3 regions of the Buttiauxella sp. AC142 genome follow, and region 1 is predicted to be linked to each of the others. Evidence: predicted binding sites of a transcription regulator. Region 1 holds the regulator's gene; each other region holds the start of a gene.
What was found. The regulator Fur, encoded in region 1, represses iron uptake genes when iron is present. The targets are predictions, from matches to a motif close to ATAATAATGAGAACNACTATCAA.
Positions count from the first base shown of each region.

Region 2: the regulator Fur is predicted to act here: its motif matches at 2,476-2,498, upstream of sodA (superoxide dismutase [Mn]).
Region 3: the regulator Fur is predicted to act here: its motif matches at 1,919-1,941, upstream of bfd (bacterioferritin-associated ferredoxin).

Region 1 covers NZ_CEEDCH010000001.1:1,145,124-1,149,370, reverse strand. Annotated here, with positions in the region: gene ybfF (esterase) at 1-581, shown strand, start outside; gene ybfE (LexA regulated protein) at 717-998, shown strand; gene fldA (flavodoxin FldA) at 1,150-1,680, shown strand; gene fur (ferric iron uptake transcriptional regulator) at 1,967-2,419, shown strand; gene chiQ (ChiQ/YbfN family lipoprotein) at 2,509-2,841, opposite strand; gene chiP (chitoporin ChiP) at 2,889-4,247, opposite strand, start outside.
Region 2 covers NZ_CEEDCH010000001.1:4,267,272-4,271,518, reverse strand. Annotated here, with positions in the region: gene AC0IWZ_RS19940 (DUF3053 domain-containing protein) at 1-452, shown strand, start outside; gene cspE (transcription antiterminator/RNA stability regulator CspE) at 728-940, shown strand; gene yiiM (6-hydroxyaminopurine reductase) at 1,018-1,692, opposite strand; gene sodA (superoxide dismutase [Mn]) at 1,763-2,383, opposite strand; gene AC0IWZ_RS19920 (arabinose isomerase) at 2,670-4,091, shown strand.
Region 3 covers NZ_CEEDCH010000001.1:4,123,607-4,127,853, reverse strand. Annotated here, with positions in the region: gene fusA (elongation factor G) at 1-567, shown strand, start outside; gene tuf (elongation factor Tu) at 641-1,825, shown strand; gene bfd (bacterioferritin-associated ferredoxin) at 1,976-2,170, shown strand; gene bfr (bacterioferritin) at 2,243-2,719, shown strand; gene AC0IWZ_RS19250 (prepilin peptidase) at 2,703-3,215, opposite strand; gene rpsJ (30S ribosomal protein S10) at 3,601-3,912, shown strand; gene rplC (50S ribosomal protein L3) at 3,944-4,247, shown strand, end outside.

The DNA of each region.
Region 1 (4,247 bases):
CGATGGCGCAGGATGTGGTTGAAACACTTGATGAATATGGCATTAAGAAAGCCATTATTATCGGCCATTCTATGGGCGGGAAAGTGGCAATGGCGTTAACCGCCATCGCCCCGGAACGTGTTGATAAATTAGTGCTGATTGATATCGCCCCGGTGGATTATCAAGTGCGTCGCCACGATGAGATTTTTGCAGCGATTAATGCAGTTACCGAGGCAGACGTTAAAACTCGCCAGCAAGCCGCCGTCATTATGCGCGAGCATCTTGATGAAGAGGGCGTGATTCAGTTTTTGCTGAAATCCTTTGCCGATGGCGAATGGAAATTCAATGTGCCGGTGCTGTGGGAGCAATATGAGAATATTGTCGGATGGAAAAACATCCCTGCCTGGAACGAACCGGCGCTGTTTATTCGCGGGGGTGCATCTCCTTATGTTGACGAATCTCACCGCGAACAGCTGCTTTCGCAGTTCCCACAGGCCCGTGCGCATGTGGTTGCCGGTGCTGGTCATTGGGTTCACGCCGAAAAACCTGATGCTGTTTTGCGCGCAATTCATCGTTATATTGATGAATCCGCAGCAAACTGATTAAAAACAAACCGACTGGCCGCAAGTTGCGGCTAACGCGTTGGCGCGCAAGCCATGCTGATGTATGATTGCGCGCTAAATTGCGCCAGAGCACCCCGCTCAGTGCCACCTGAATTCCCTGTCAGTAGTCTAATCATGGCAAAAGAACAAACGGACCGTACTACATTAGATCTGTTCGCGGACGAGCGTCGCCCGGGGCGACCAAAAACAAATCCGCTAACGCGTGATGAGCAATTGCGTATCAACAAACGCAATCAACTCAAGCGCGATAAAGTACGCGGCCTGAAGCGAGTGGAGCTAAAGCTCAATAACGATGCGGTAGATGCTCTCAACCAACTGGCTGAAGCGCGCAATATCAGCCGTAGTGAGCTGATTGAAGAGATACTACTCGCACAACTGAAGCAGCATCTCAGTTAGTTTTAGTGCTATGTCCTGGTATGCAATGTTGCAGTCTGTGCACACCGGGGCGATAGCAGTTTCCGCACCACGAAGTGTTCTGCTATGATTGCCCTATCTGTGGCCAAATAGCAGCCACCATACCATTAAGTATCAAGAGGTTATTTTACTCATGGCAATCGTAGGCATTTTTTTCGGCAGCGACACTGGTAACACCGAAAATATCGCGAAAATGATTCAAAAACAGCTCGGTAAAGAAGTTGCTGAGGTGCATGACATTGCTAAGAGCAGCAAAGAAGACCTGGAAGGCTTCGATATTCTGCTTCTCGGCATCCCAACGTGGTATTACGGTGAAGCACAATGCGACTGGGATGATTTCTTCCCGACGCTGGAAGAAGTTGATTTCAATGGCAAACTGGTTGCTCTGTTCGGCTGTGGCGACCAGGAAGATTACGCAGAATACTTCTGTGACGCGTTAGGTACTATCCGCGACATCATTGAGCCACGCGGCGCAGCTATCGTCGGTCACTGGCCAACTGCGGGCTACCATTTCGAAGCCTCTAAAGGCCTGGCTGACGACGATCACTTTGTCGGTCTGGCTATCGATGAAGATCGTCAACCAGAACTGACGGCTGAACGCGTTCAGAAATGGGTCAAGCAAGTTTCTGACGAGCTGAACCTGGCTGATATCATCAACGCCTGATTCTGGATGTGACGCAGCTTTTAAACGGGTTGCGTCACATTGATAGATATTATCGATTAAAATAATTGCTACAAATTTTTAACTTTTCAGTTTGTCCCTGTACAATGACCTCCTGATCAAAAAGCTAGCAAGGCAAACAAATCGCGACTCAGCCGCCATTTTTTAGCTTGATTATGCATAATACTTGCGGTTCCCATTTAGAAGTGGCAGTTCTATAATGAGACGCATTCATCTTAACGCTCACCCTGAGTCCGAGCGAATCGTTAAGCAACAGGACAATTTCCGCATGACTGACAATAATACCGCATTAAAGAAAGCCGGCTTGAAAGTCACGCTTCCGCGATTAAAAATCCTTGAAGTGTTGCAGGGGCCGGTGAACCACCACGTCAGTGCGGAAGACCTCTATAAACGTCTGATTGATATGGGTGAAGAGATTGGTCTCGCCACCGTATATCGTGTACTCAACCAGTTTGATGATGCAGGCATTGTGACTCGTCATAATTTCGAAGGCGGCAAATCCGTATTCGAACTGACGCAGCAGCATCACCATGACCATCTGATCTGTCTGGATTGCGGCAAGGTTATTGAATTCAGTGATGATTCAATCGAAGCCCGCCAGCGCGAAATCGCAACACGTCATGGCATTCGTCTGACTAACCACAGCCTGTACCTTTACGGTCACTGCGCTGAAGGTGATTGCCGTACTGATGAAAACGCACACGAAATCAGCGAAAGGTAATCCGTATATTCTGGCTTCTGATTCAGGAGCCATGCATAAAAAAACCGGTGAGGACACTCACCGGTTTTTTTATGGCTTACGCACTACCATTATTTGTTGTTAGCGCGAATCTCTTGCCAGATTTTATCGCATTTAGCTTTTACCGCCTGATCATTACCCGTGCGGGTCGCCTGAATACAGTTCTGGTAATCCAGGGTACGAACCGTTTCTTTCTTCGCGAAATCCTGATGCTCTTTTTCCTGAGCCAGTACATTCAACACGCTTTGGCAGGCCTGAATTTTATCCGGATTACCTTCTGCGGTGTTAATACAGGCGCTATACGCTTGTTTTAGTTTCGTATCTTCCGGAGCCGTTTTAGGTTGTTGCTGCGCACACGCACTCAAACCTAACGCCATCACCACTGTCAGAACGATTTTTTTCATGCTTGATATCCTTAAGAAAACCGGGCGTTTTCACGCCCGGATTCGAATCAGAAGATGGTGAACGGTGCGATAACAATGAATTTCACGTCACGCTCATCCTGGAAGATGTTGCCGTAACCACCGCCCCAGCTTGGGATGTCGGAATGGTTGTCGTACTGAGTGAAGTGCAGTTTGAACAGAGTGCCTTTCGCACGGCCATCCTGAACGGTATACAACGCATCAAGGCTGTACGCAGATTCTTTCAGGCGGTTATCCGCATCGTAGTAACCGTCTGTGGTTGGTTTGGAGCTTGGTTTGGCATCCCATGCGTAAACATAAGAAGCGCCCACCGCCCAACCCGCAAGATTCCAGTTGCTCAGGTCATACATCGCGCCTGCAAATACCGCTTTTTCACCGTTGGCGTTGAAGTCAGAGCGGTTATCCCACCACACATCAAGACGACCGTTGGAAGAGGCGTAGGTTGGCGTCATACGCTGTAGGAAGTAGCCCTGTTGGCCATCAGCCTTAACCATGGTTCCTTCAAGGCGCAAATCAACCTGGCCGACTCTGTATCCGAGAGTCAATGCCTGCAACCATGCGGTGCCGTCGTACAGATCGTTCACACTACCGTCAGAAACTTTGTCACGCGTGCCGTAGAACTGGTAGCTGGTGGTTAACGGGCTGCCCGCGATATCAAATTTGTAGCTCGCCTTAGTGAAATACTGATCAACATAACCTTCAGCCTGGCCAAATGCGGCCTCAAGAATCAGGTTATTTTTGAAGTCATATTTCGCGCCAAGTGAATGTAAGTATTCAACTTTGGTGTTCTTATCGTTCTGATAGAACTTGTCCATTTCCAGGTGCCACGGAGCTTTATACTCGTTGGTCCACATGTAGGAGAAGCTCAACGCACCAGAATCGCCATAGTCAAAGTTTGCACCAGCTTCTGCGCCCTGGTAAGTACCAGGCATGAAGCTCCAGTGTGGTGCTAACAGAGTTTGACCGGTTGGCTGAATGTAACCACCACGCGCCCATACCGGGCCGTATTTGAATTTAGCCGCTGCTTTATAGAGGCTGATGCCGCTCTTATCGCCGGAATAATCTTCGTCATAAGCTTTGTTAGAAGAGGAGAATGCGATTTCGTTTGGGTGACCGCTGTTAGCGTTTTCTGCCATTTCGATAGCAGTAAAGGCCGCAACGTCCAGACCAAACATGTCTGCGGCATAACCTGACTGGAAGTCCAGGTTTGCGTTCCATGTGGAGTGCGCAAGGTTAGTTTCGTATTTACCCGTTGTGACGTCTTTACGGTCACGCTCACGCTGCCAGTAATAAACGCCGCCGGTCAGCGTTGAATCATCAATAAAACCTGCTGCCGTTGCCTGAGGGATGACCACTAATCCTGAAAGAGCCGTAACACCTGCGATTGC
Region 2 (4,247 bases), 3.1 Mb from region 1:
GCATGCGTCCGGTAGCCGACAGCGTAAACAGCATTCGTGTACCGCAGGATTACATGACCCAGAGCGGTCCACTGCGTCAGGCGAACGGTTCTCTGAATGTGTTAGGCCAGCAAGTCCAGAATGCAAAAATGCAGGCTGACAGCGCACGTTCCACGTTGAAACAACCAGACGATCTGAAAGTGGTGTACGACAAGGTTTATGAGAAAGTGGTTATTGCTCCGGCAGAAGCCATGGCTCCGTTGATCCCAGCGGCACAAACCTTTACTGCGCAACTGGTGCAAGTGGGTGATTTCATCCAGCAGCAGGGGACTCAAGTTGGTTTCACCGCGGGTGGCATTCAGTTCCCAACGTCACAGCAAGCCAGCCAGTACAATTCGCTGATTGCGCCGCTGGCGTCACAGCATCAGGCGTTTATGCAGGCATATTCAACGGCAAAAAACTCCATGCAGTAATGGCGATTTCCCCCGCTTAATTGCGGGGGATCCCAGAGGTGGCTTGAGCTCCAGCCCTGTGGACGGCTAAAATAAACCTTGTTATTCACCCTGCTTATATGAGTTAATACATCCATCGGTTTGAAGCACAGAACCTTTAAGCAGTTTAGTAGCGCAGTCCTCAAAGAGTTATCATAGATACCCTTCGACGTGATCTACCTTCCTTTATCGCTTTAAAAATCTGTAAAACATTCCAATTGCGCCGGAAGGCAAATTTAATTTAAAAGGTAATATCTATGTCTAACAAAATGACTGGTCTCGTAAAATGGTTCAACTCTGACAAAGGCTTCGGCTTCATCACTCCTGACGATGGCTCAAAAGACGTGTTCGTACACTTCTCTGCTATCCAGAACGATGGCTACAAGTCTCTGGACGAAGGCCAGAAAGTGTCTTTCACCATCGAAAGTGGTGCTAAAGGCCCAGCTGCTGGTAACGTAACTAGCCTGTAAGGTTAGCGTTAGCAAAGCTAAGAATTTAAAAACCCGCCTCGGCGGGTTTTTTCGTATCTGGGGTTTACTTACCCAACTTACTTACCAAATAAACGCCGCGAATTATCCTCGATCTTCCCGGAAATGCGCCGTTTCTGCATGGTGCGCGTCCAGCTAACGGACAACCCCGCCGCCGACAGCAATCGGTGATACTGCTCATCATCAAACGGCATATGCCATGCCGTAGCAATCGCTTCTGCCACCGTCACATCACTCAGACGAGAAACCAGCTCCAGCGGTGATTCCGTCGATACATTTCCCGCCAAAACCACCCGATACAGCCAACCGCAATAACCCGTTTCCTGCATCAAGGACGACATATCATGAATGCCAAAATGGTAATTCAGCTTGTAGCACGGCGAACGCGGCTGCGTGACCTGAATCAGTGCGTCGCCCCAACGGAAAATATCGCCGATATAAACATCTTTCTCGGTCAGGCCTTCGGTCGATAAATTTTCACCATAGGCCGGAGCTGTAAATAGTTCTGCCTGCTCAGGGAATTCACGTGCCCAATAGATGTAATGCTCACGTGGATAGTGGCACAACGCGCGATCTGGCCCACCGTGAACAACTTTTTCAGCCTGCTGATTGCCTTCCAGCCCCAGTTCGGTGAGTTTAAGTTCACCGTCCACCTCATATTTGGCGATAGCGCTGGGTTTGCTGCCTTCGTATTCGCGGACTTTGCCAAGATAAATGTTTAGCGGATAGTGCATCTGAACCTCCCTGCAACAGACATAAAAAAAGCGAGCCATCAGGCTCGCCTCTCGTCAGCTGCAATGCAACTTATTTTTTAGCGGCAAAACGTGCTGCTGCTTCGTCCCAGTTCACGACATCCCAGAATGCTTTGATGTAGTCAGGGCGACGGTTTTGGAATTTCAGGTAGTAAGCGTGTTCCCAAACGTCCAGGCCCACGATTGGGAAGCCGGAAACGCCAGAAACTGCTTCGCCCATCAACGGGCTGTCCTGGTTTGCAGTAGAAACGACAGCCAGTTTGTCACCTTTCAGAACCAGCCACGCCCAGCCGGAGCCGAAGCGAGTTGCTGCTGCTTTCTCAAATTCTGCTTTGAAGTTGTCAACGCTACCGAAATCACGCTCGATTGCCGCCTTCAGGTCACCTTGCAGGGTGGTGCCAGTTTTCAGGCCTTTCCAGAAGAAGCTGTGGTTAGCGTGGCCGCCCGCGTTGTTACGCAGAACGGTTTTTTTGTCAGCTGGCAGTTGATCCAGTTTAGCGATCAGCTCTTCAACTGGCAGGCTTGCGAACTCTGGCAGAGATTCCAGCGCTGCATTCGCGTTATTAACATACGCCTGGTGGTGTTTGCTGTGATGGATTTCCATCGTTTGCTTGTCGAAATGAGGTTCCAGGGCGTCGTAAGCGTAAGGCAGGGATGGCAGGGTATAGCTCATATTCATTATCTCCTCGAAGGGGTGGATAGATAAATGAGCGGCGAACAACCTGTTAACGCCGCGTAATCAGTTGGTTCATTATAGTTAATTAAATGATATTGAAAATGATTATCAATGCCGTACTTTTTATAAGGTTATCGCTTTTCGGCATGTTGGCGAAAATGTGAGCATTGTCAGGCGGATAAATCGTTTTTTGCCACGCTGTTCAGAAACTGGCATTACGGCAAAGGCAGTGCAGCAAAATTAGGGTGATAGTCGGCGTTTCTTTGAATCCTGGAGCACCATCATGTCGCTTAATGTCGCCCTTTTTGGTATTGGCCTTGATACTTACTGGCCGCAGTTTTCTGGTCTGGAACAACGTCTGACGGGTTACTTGCAGCACATCGACCAACGCCTCACGAAGCTGAATGCCACGGTGATCAACGGCGGCCTGATTGATAGCGTGACCAAAGCCGATACTTTTGCCACGCACCTGCAAAGCCAACCGGTCGATGCCATTGTGCTTTATATCAGCACCTACGCGCTGAGTTCCACGGTTCTGCCGCTGGTACAAAAGATCAACAAGCCGGTGATTATCCTCGCCCTGCAACCCGAGCTGGGTTTGCCGTACGGGAAAATCCGCGACATGGCCGATCGTGGCGAACGCACCGGCGAATGGCTGGCCCATTGCCAGGCGTGTAGCGCACCTGAACTGGCGAACGTGTTTAATCGGGCGGGGATTCGCTACCAGCTGCTTGTGGGCGCATTGCAGGGCGATGAATACGTCTGGCAGCAAACGGAACAGTGGCTGCAAGCGCTGGAGGTGCAGAAGGGGTTAGCGGCCTGCCAGGTGGGTGTGCTTGGCCACTATTACGACGGTATGGTCGATGTTTACAGCAACATGACTAACCTGAGCGCCAGACTCGGCGTGCGCTTCAAACCGCTGGAAATGTGCGAACTGGCGGAATATCGCGAACAGGTGGCGGCGGACACCAGCACGCAAAAATGGCAGGAGGTGGAAGCCTCACTGCAAATCGACCCGGCTTGTGAAAAAGCCGAACTGGAGCGTGCCGTACAAACCGCCTGCGCCATGGACAAACTCATCGAAAACAATCACCTCGGGGCGCTGGCTTACTATTACGAAGGGCGCAACGGCAACGCCTACGAAAATATTATTACTTCGATTATTCTCGGCAACACGCTGCTGACCCAGCGCGGTATGCCGGTCGCCGGAGAGTATGAAATCAAAAACGTGCTGGCGATGAAAATCCAGCAGTTGCTGGGGGCGGGTGGCTCGTTTTCAGAACCCTACGGCATTGAATTTGCCGACGATGTCGTGCTCTGGGGGCATGATGGCCCGGCGCATCCATTGATGGCGCAAGGTGACGTGCGCCTCGTCCCGCTGCCGGTTTATCACGGCAAACCGGGCAAAGGCGTGTCGATTCAGATGACGGTAAAACCCGGCCCGGTCACTTTCCTGTCTATTGTGGAGGATGCGAAAAACGGCGTGCGTTTGCAGTATGCCGAAGGGCAAGCTGTTGCAGGGGAAGTGCTGGATATCGGCAACACCAACAGCCGCTATCGCTTCCCGTTATCCGCGCGTGATTTCACCACACAATGGTGCCTCGGCGGGCCTGCGCATCATTGCGCGATCGGGCTTGGCCATCAGGGCGAGGTTCTGGAAAAGCTCGCCTGGCTCCTGGATGTGCAAAGCGTGAAAATCTGTTAACCCGAAAAACGAGCGACGGCGGGTATAAAGAACTGTGACCGCCGTCAATCGTACCCCCTGAATTTTGCCAGTTTCCCCCCCGTTACGGCAGCACATAGAAGGTTCGCAAGTTGCTCACTCTTTAGACTTACTCGCAATGGGGTAATGCGCTGTCAC
Region 3 (4,247 bases), 3.0 Mb from region 1:
CATGTTGTTATCGACATGTACCCACTGGAGCCGGGCTCGAATCCGAAAGGTTACGAGTTCGTCAACGACATCAAAGGTGGTGTGATCCCAACGGAATACATCCCTGCTGTTGATAAAGGTATCCAGGAGCAGCTGAAGTCTGGTCCTCTGGCGGGTTACCCAGTAGTAGATCTCGGCGTGCGTCTGCACTTCGGTTCTTACCACGACGTTGACTCCTCTGAACTGGCGTTTAAACTGGCCGCTTCTATTGCCTTCAAAGATGGCTTTAAGAAAGCGAAACCAGTTCTGCTTGAGCCTATCATGAAGGTTGAAGTTGAAACTCCGGAAGAGAACACCGGTGACGTTATCGGTGACCTTAGCCGTCGTCGTGGTCAGCTGAAAGGTCAAGAATCTAACGCTACTGGCGTTCAGATTCACGCTGAAGTTCCGTTGTCTGAAATGTTCGGTTACGCAACTCAACTGCGTTCACTGACCAAAGGTCGTGCATCTTACTCCATGGAATTCCTGAAGTATGATGACGCGCCAAACAACGTAGCTCAGGCCGTAATCGAAGCTCGCGGTAAATAAGCCCCGGGTTTTAAAAAACATTGATCCCGTGCTCTCTCCAGAAGGGGAGAGCGCAACAGTAAGGAATATAGCCGTGTCTAAAGAAAAATTTGAACGTACAAAACCGCACGTCAACGTCGGTACTATCGGCCACGTTGACCATGGTAAAACTACTCTGACTGCAGCAATCACTACCGTTCTGGCTAAAACCTACGGCGGTTCTGCACGCGCATTCGACCAGATCGATAACGCACCAGAAGAAAAAGCTCGTGGTATCACCATCAACACTTCCCACGTTGAATATGACACCCCGACTCGTCACTACGCGCACGTTGACTGCCCAGGGCACGCCGACTACGTTAAAAACATGATCACCGGTGCTGCTCAGATGGACGGCGCTATCCTGGTTGTTGCTGCGACTGATGGCCCGATGCCACAGACTCGTGAGCACATCCTGCTGGGTCGCCAGGTTGGCGTTCCATTCATGATCGTGTTCATGAACAAATGTGACATGGTTGATGACGAAGAGCTGCTGGAACTGGTAGAAATGGAAGTTCGTGAACTTCTGTCTGCTTATGATTTCCCGGGCGACGACATCCCAGTGGTTCGTGGTTCAGCTCTGAAAGCGCTGGAAGGCGAAGCAGAGTGGGAAGCTAAAATCATCGAGCTGGCTGGTCACCTGGATAACTACATCCCAGAACCAGAGCGTGCTATCGACAAGCCATTCCTGCTGCCAATCGAAGACGTATTCTCCATCTCCGGCCGTGGTACTGTTGTTACCGGTCGTGTAGAGCGTGGTATCGTTAAAGTGGGCGAAGAAGTAGAAATCGTTGGTATCAAAGATACCGTGAAATCTACCTGTACTGGCGTTGAAATGTTCCGCAAACTGCTGGACGAAGGCCGTGCTGGTGAGAACGTTGGTGTTCTGCTGCGTGGTATTAAACGTGAAGATATCGAACGTGGTCAGGTTCTGGCTAAGCCAGGCTCTATCAAGCCGCACACTCAGTTCGAATCAGAAGTTTATATCCTGTCCAAAGATGAAGGCGGCCGTCATACTCCGTTCTTCAAAGGCTACCGTCCACAGTTCTACTTCCGTACAACTGACGTTACTGGCACCATCGAACTGCCAGAAGGCGTTGAGATGGTAATGCCGGGCGACAACATTCAAATGGTTGTTACCCTGATCCACCCAATCGCAATGGACGACGGTCTGCGTTTCGCAATCCGTGAAGGCGGCCGTACTGTAGGCGCTGGTGTTGTTGCTAAAGTTATCGCTTAATCGCTGATACCTTTATATGAAAAAAGAGCGCTTAGGCGCTCTTTTTTTTTGCATATTTTACCGCTTCTCACTTGCATCAAACATTCGTGTGCTATTGTAATCATAACTATTCTCATTTACACTTTGCGCGTAATTTGAACGGGAGTGCTTATGTACGTTTGTTTGTGTAATGGTGTAAGTGATAAAAAAATTCGGCAGGCTGTACGCCAGTTTCATCCACAATCTTTCCAGCAGCTTCGCAAGTTTGTGCCTGTGGGAAACCAATGTGGCAAATGCATTCGCGCAGCAAGAGAAATCATGCAAGAAGAGTTATTGCAGATCCCAGAATTTAAAGAGATTGCCTAAGCCAGTCACTTTTTTTTGACTTACTCCGTGCTACATCTACGCTTCATGTAGTGGAAGCGGAGGGAGTAAAAAATGAAAGGTGATATTAAGATAATAAATTATCTCAATAAATTATTGGGAAACGAGCTTGTCGCGATCAATCAGTATTTTCTCCATGCGAGAATGTTCAAAAACTGGGGCTTAATGCGCCTCAACGAAGTGGAATACCACGAATCCATCGATGAAATGAAACACGCCGATAAATATATCGAGCGAATTTTGTTCCTCGAAGGCATTCCTAACCTACAAGACTTAGGCAAACTTCACATCGGAGAGGATGTCGAAGAAATGCTTCAGTCCGATCTCAACTTAGAAATGGATGGCGCTAAAGATTTACGTGAAGCCATTGCGTACGCAGATACCATTCATGACTATGTTAGTCGGGATATGATGATACAAATTCTTGCCGAAGAAGAGCATCACATCGACTGGTTAGAAACTGAATTGGACCTCATTTCAAAAATTGGTTTGCAAAACTATCTACAATCGCAAATCAAAGAAGGAAACTGAGTTCTTTAAACTGTGGGAAGGAAGAGCAAATCCATCCTACAGAACCACCCGCTATCGCAAGGTTTGGTCCGAAAGGTAGCGGAGTGGTAGCAAGTGAAAGACGATTCGTCAGTAACAGTTTTGATATCAAGGCACATAGCAATCCGGATGTTGCCGCCGCTAATGTTATCCATCCTAAATTCTGCCAACCATGCCACGCCCCCAAAGCCGCTAACAATTTCATATCACCGTATCCAATTCCCTCCCAACCTCGCCAGTAATAGTAAGCCCAATAGAGCATCCACAAACTCAAATAGCCGATAATGGCTCCAAGTACACAGTCAGATAAGTGTTCAGGTGCTAAACAGATTTGAAATAGTAATCCAGACCATAGAAGAGGATAGTTCAGTCTATCCGGTAGCAACATGCTTCGATAATCAATCCAGGCCAGGCGCAGTAAAAGTCCAATATGCAGGACAATAAAAAGTAAAAGGACCAGGGTAGAGGAGATAAACATTACGTAAAATACTCTTCAAAAAGATGTCTCCCCAGGCTAGTGAAATGAATGGGTCAAAGCAAAATGACAATTGCTGATTTACGAGGGATCTTCCCAAAAAGTTCTCTCGGGCATCATTGAAGACATTTACCCTGCAAAGAGAATCGTATTCCCACACAAAAGATTGTTTAATTCGTATCCATGGCTTGCTTAAGGTGCAGATTTACGTATAATGCGCGGGCCTGTCTTAATCGATGGCTGGCTCGATATGAGCCTGACAGTGAAGCTGCTGTCGACAATGTTCCCAATTGGGGAACTATGTATGAACGATTACACTCCCCCATCAATCGTAATGGGTGCGAGTAGTGATTTTTTTCGTCTATAAAATAATTGGAGCTATGGTCTCATGCAGAGCCAAAGAATCCGTATCCGCCTTAAAGCGTTTGATCATCGTCTGATCGATCAATCAACTGCGGAAATCGTCGAGACTGCTAAGCGCACTGGTGCGCAAGTACGTGGTCCGATCCCGCTGCCGACCCGCAAAGAGCGCTTTACCGTTCTGATCTCTCCGCACGTCAACAAAGACGCGCGTGATCAGTACGAAATTCGCACTCACAAGCGTCTGGTTGACATCGTTGAGCCAACTGAGAAAACCGTTGATGCTCTGATGCGTCTGGATCTGGCTGCTGGTGTTGACGTGCAGATCAGCCTGGGTTAATCAGGTCATTGACGATTGAGAGGTTGAAACAATGATTGGTTTAGTCGGTAAAAAAGTGGGTATGACCCGTATCTTCACAGAAGACGGCGTTTCTATCCCAGTAACCGTGATCGAAGTAGAAGCAAACCGTGTTACTCAGGTTAAAGACCTGGCTAACGACGGCTACCGTGCTGTTCAAGTTACCACTGGCGCTAAAAAAGCTAGCCGTGTAACTAAGCCGGAAGCTGGTCACTTCGCTAAAGCTGGCGTAGAAGCTGGCCGTGGCCTTTGGGAATTCCGTCTTGCAGAAGGCGAAGAGTTCACTGTAGGTCAAGACATTAGCGTTGAGCTGTTTG